DNA from 2 places in the Acidilutibacter cellobiosedens genome. Region 2 is predicted to be linked to the other one. Evidence: predicted binding sites of a transcription regulator. Region 2 holds the regulator's gene; the other holds the start of a gene.
What was found. The regulator HrcA, encoded in region 2, represses chaperone genes, less so after heat shock. The targets are predictions, from matches to a motif close to ATTAGCACTCNATANTATNGAGTGCTAAT.
Positions count from the first base shown of each region.

Region 1: the regulator HrcA is predicted to act here: its motif matches at 1,401-1,429, upstream of EQM13_RS03840 (co-chaperone GroES).

Region 1 covers NZ_CP035282.1:810,492-812,911, reverse strand. The annotation lists gene groL (chaperonin GroEL) at 1-1,036, opposite strand, end outside; gene EQM13_RS03840 (co-chaperone GroES) at 1,069-1,350, opposite strand; gene EQM13_RS03835 (DUF554 domain-containing protein) at 1,668-2,366, opposite strand; gene EQM13_RS03830 (DNA-3-methyladenine glycosylase family protein) at 2,387-2,420, opposite strand, start outside.
Region 2 covers NZ_CP035282.1:2,377,021-2,379,440, reverse strand. The annotation lists gene hemW (radical SAM family heme chaperone HemW) at 1-466, shown strand, start outside; gene hrcA (heat-inducible transcriptional repressor HrcA) at 598-1,635, shown strand; gene grpE (nucleotide exchange factor GrpE) at 1,680-2,294, shown strand; gene dnaK (molecular chaperone DnaK) at 2,325-2,420, shown strand, end outside.

The sequences.
Region 1 (2,420 bases), 1.6 Mb from region 2:
GTTTGATTCTGTTCTTAATTTCCGATTGACTTCCTTCTCCGTCAACAATAGTTGTATTTTCCTTATCAACTTTAACTTTCTTTGCTTTTCCAAGCATATCAAGTGTAGCATCTTTTAACTCATATCCTAATTCTGAGGATATTACCTTTCCTCCAGTCAATATTGCGATATCCTGAAGCATTTCTTTCCTTCTGTCTCCAAAGCCAGGAGCTTTTACAGCTACACAATTAATTGTCCCTCTCAATTTATTAAGAACTAAAGTTGTAAGAGCTTCCCCTTCTACATCTTCAGCAATAATCAAAAGAGGTCTTCCTTGTTGTACTACCTTTTCAAGAATCGGAAGCAATTCTTGGATATTGGAGATTTTCTTATCCGTAATTAAAATATATGGTTCTTCTAACTCTGCTTGCATTTTATCAGTATCTGTTACCATATAAGCGGATACATATCCTCTGTCAAACTGCATACCTTCAACTACGTCTAAAACTGTTCCCATTGATTTTGATTCTTCAACAGTTATAACTCCATCTTTCCCTACTTTTTCCATAGCTTCGGATATTAGTTTCCCTATTTCTTCATCGCCTGCTGATACCGATGCAACCTGAGCTATTGCATCCTTTGATTCAACTTTCTTTGAAAATCTTCTGATTTCCTCAACGGAAGCATCCACGGCTTTACGTATTCCCTTTTGAACAATCATTGGATTTGCTCCTGCCGCAACATTTTTAAGTCCTTCTCTGATAATCGCTTGAGCTAATAATGTTGCTGTAGTAGTTCCGTCTCCTGCTACATCATTTGTCTTAGTCGCTACTTCCTTAACAAGTTGAGCACCCATATTTTCATAAGGATCTTTAAATTCAATTTCACGAGCAATAGTTACTCCATCATTCGTAATTAACGGAGAACCAAATTTTTTATCTAATACAACATTTCTTCCTTTTGGTCCTAATGTTACTTTAACAGTATTAGCAAGTTTATTTATGCCTTTTTCCATTGAGCGTCGAGCTTCTTCGCCAAATTTAATTTCTTTTGCCATATTGTTTCACTCTCCTTTATAATCTTCAATAATTATTCAACTACAGCTAAAACATCACTAAATTTAAGAATGGTATATTCTTTTCCATCTTCTTTTATTTCTGTTCCTGCATACTTAGAGAATATAACCTTATCTCCAACTTTAAGTTGATCTTTTTTCTTTTCATCTTTGTCAATTTCAGATCCAATAGCCACAACTTCAGCCATTTGAGGTTGTTCCTTAGCTGTACTTGGAAGAACTATCCCACTTTTGGTTTTTTCTTCATTTTCAATTTTCTTAATAACTACTCTGTCACCTAATGGTTTAATACTCATATATTAGCCCTCCTTATATATAATAATATATTGATTATTTTTTTCAATTTATTAGCACTCATCATTACCGAGTGCTAATATCTACAATTAATATGTTACTTAATATGTTTTGGGTTTTCAAGGCTTAAAATAACATATTTTAAACCCATATTTAAGCTATCTATAATATGTATCAATAATATAAAAATATTACATTAAATTTCGCAGTTTATCTTGATTTTTCTTAATATATCATAATTCCTATAATTTCTTATATCCTTTAAACTCCTTTAAATAGCCAATATCTATAATTTCTTTTCTAATAATGCCAATCTCGTCTAAAACCTTAGTCCCGTAAATATAATTGATAAAATATGATATATAAGAGGGACAAATATTGCAGGAAGCATATTTCCAACTCTTATCTTTTTAATTTCCATCATATTTAAACCTATGGCAAATACAAGCAACCCCCCCACTGCAGACATCTCCTTTATAACATCGGCAGTAAGATAACCTTTGATTCCGGAAGCAAGAACTGTTATTATACCTTGATACAAAAATACACATACAGATGAAAAGGCAACCCCTATACCCATAGTAGATGCAAATATTATGGAAGAGATACCATCTATAACTGATTTAGCAAAGAGAGTCTTATAATTGCCTTGAAGTCCGCTTTCTAAAGCTCCTACTATTGCCATAGCACCTATACAAAACACCAGAGAAGAAGTAACAAAACCTTCGGCAAAAGATGAATTGTTTTTCCCAAGTTTATTTTCTAATATAGACCCCAACTTGTCCAATTTTTCTTCTATATTTACTTTCTCTCCGATTATACTTCCTAATGCCAGACTTATTATAACCAATAAAATATTCTTTGATTCCACTGCTCCCATTATTCCTATGAGCATTACTACCAAACTCATTCCTTGCATGATTGTTTCCTTGTATCTTCCTTTAATCCCTTCTTTAAGAAATACCCCTAAGACACTTCCTACGATAATTGATACGGAATTTACTACAGTCCCTAACATTTTTTACCTCCTAATATCTGTTATTTCCTATTATTTTGTTTCTTCTCTTTCCCT
Region 2 (2,420 bases):
AATGGAGTATCTTGTTTCCAATGGATATGAACACTATGAAATATCCAATTTCGCAAAAAAAGGGTATGAGTGTAAACATAATCTTTTTTATTGGGAATTAAAACCTTATATAGGACTTGGAATAGGAGCTCATTCCAATATTTTTGGAAAAAGATATTGGAATTTTGCTGATATTAAAGAATATATATCTTCTTTGGACAACGGAAGTTTTCCCGTGTCAGGAGAAGAGGTCATAGATAAAGATATGGAGATGGCTGAATATTGCATATTAGGGTTAAGGCTCATTAGAGGAATAGATAAAAAGAATTTTTTGGGCAGATTTGGAATTGATATAAAAGAAATATATGGGAAAATTATTGAAAGACACGTAAAAGGCGGATTATTATACGAAAATGAAAATAGAATTTATCTCACTAAGAGAGGATTGGATTTATCAAATATTGTAGAAGTAGATTTTCTTCCATAAACAACAATAAGTTTTTGAAAACCTATTGACAAAATGTATAAGTAGTGATAATTTTAAATCGTAAGTATTAGCACTCAACAGATAAGAGTGCTAATAAATATTAATATCTTAAAAATATTTGAGGTGGTAAAATGTTAGATGATAGAAAGCTTAAAGTACTTTATGCCATTATTAGCAGCTATATCACTAATGGAGAGCCTATTGGTTCAAGAACGATTTCAAAAAAATATAATCTTGGAGTCAGCTCTGCCACCATCAGGAATGAGATGTCAGACTTAGAAGAACTGGGATATTTGAATAAACCCTATACTTCTGCAGGGAGAATTCCGTCTGATAAGGCTTATAGATTATATGTCGATACTTTGATGAAAAATATAAGATCTGATATTGATTCACGGGAAAAAGCGGAGATCAAAAACAATTTAATGAAGGAAGTTATGGAAATTGATCAACTGATTCAGAATTCGGCAAAAATATTATCTAAAATAACTAACTATACTTCAATTGCTATAACACCTCAGATCAATCAAAGCACTTTAAAGCATATTCAATTAATTCCAATAGATAACAATGAAATACTGATTATAATAGTAAATGATTCTGGGATTGTTAGAAACACTATTTTTAAAATGGAGGAAAATATTTCGGAGGAACAGTTGACAGCTATATCGAATTTTCTGAATTCAAAACTTAAAGGATTAACATTAGATAAAGTTTCAAGGGAAATAGATACTGTTATGCTTAAAGAATTATACGATTTCAGAAATGTGGTGGGAAATATTATACCTATTATAAATCAGTCTTTGGACGAAATTGAAGACGTGGAGATTTTTGCTGATGGTATGATGAATATATTTAATTTTCCGGAATACAAGGACATAGCAAAAGCTAAAACACTTTTGTCTTTTATTGAAGACAAGGACTTGATGGTGGGTATATTGTTGAAAGATTTCTATAACGATATTGAAATTACAATTGGTGATGAAAATTCTTATGATGAGCTTAAAGACTGCAGCTTGATTACGGCTACTTACAAGTTTGATGGAAATACCGTTGGGAAAATAGGCGTTATAGGGCCGACAAGAATGGATTACATTAATACAATAAATGCTGTAAATCTTTTATCCCTTAATATAAGCGAAATACTCGATAAGTATTTTCAAAAATAATTAAGGAGTTTTTGTATTATTGATATATAGGAAGAGGTGATCTGATGGAAAAAAATGAGAAAGCTAAGGAAGATGAATTAACTCAGAAAGCGGTAAACGAGGATGAAGATAATTTAAAAGAAGAAAAAGCGGAGGAAAAAGGAAAGAAAAAACATGAGGAGAAAGAACAAGGGAAAAAAATATTGCAGGATATGAAAAAGGAAATCGAAGAAAAGGATAAAGGCATTCAAGAAAGGGATAAGAATATTAAAGAGCTTACTGATAAATTTGTCAGACTTCAAGCAGACTTTATGAATTACAAAAAAAGAAGTGAAAAGGAGAAAGAAAGTATAATTTCTTATGCCGCTGAAGATATAATAACGAGTATTCTTCCGGTATTGGATGATTTTGAAAGAGCCTTGGTTACTATAGAAAATAAAGAGGATTCTTTTTATAAAGGAGTTGAAATAATTTATAATGAACTGTTAAAGATTTTGAAAAAAAATGGATTAAAGGAAATTTCCTGTTTAAAGGAAAAATTTGATCCCAATTATCACCATGCAGTTTGTCAAGAAGAAAATGAAAATTATGAAGAAGGAAGCATAATTGAAGTATTTCAAAAGGGATATATGCTAAAGGATAAAGTTTTAAGGCCAAGTATGGTTAAGATAGCTAAATAAACGAAATCAATTTAAGGAGGTAAATAATACATGGGAAAGATAATAGGAATTGACTTAGGAACCACAAATTCATGTGTAGCGGTGATGGAAGGAGGAGAAACAGTAGTAATAGCTAATGCCGAAGGA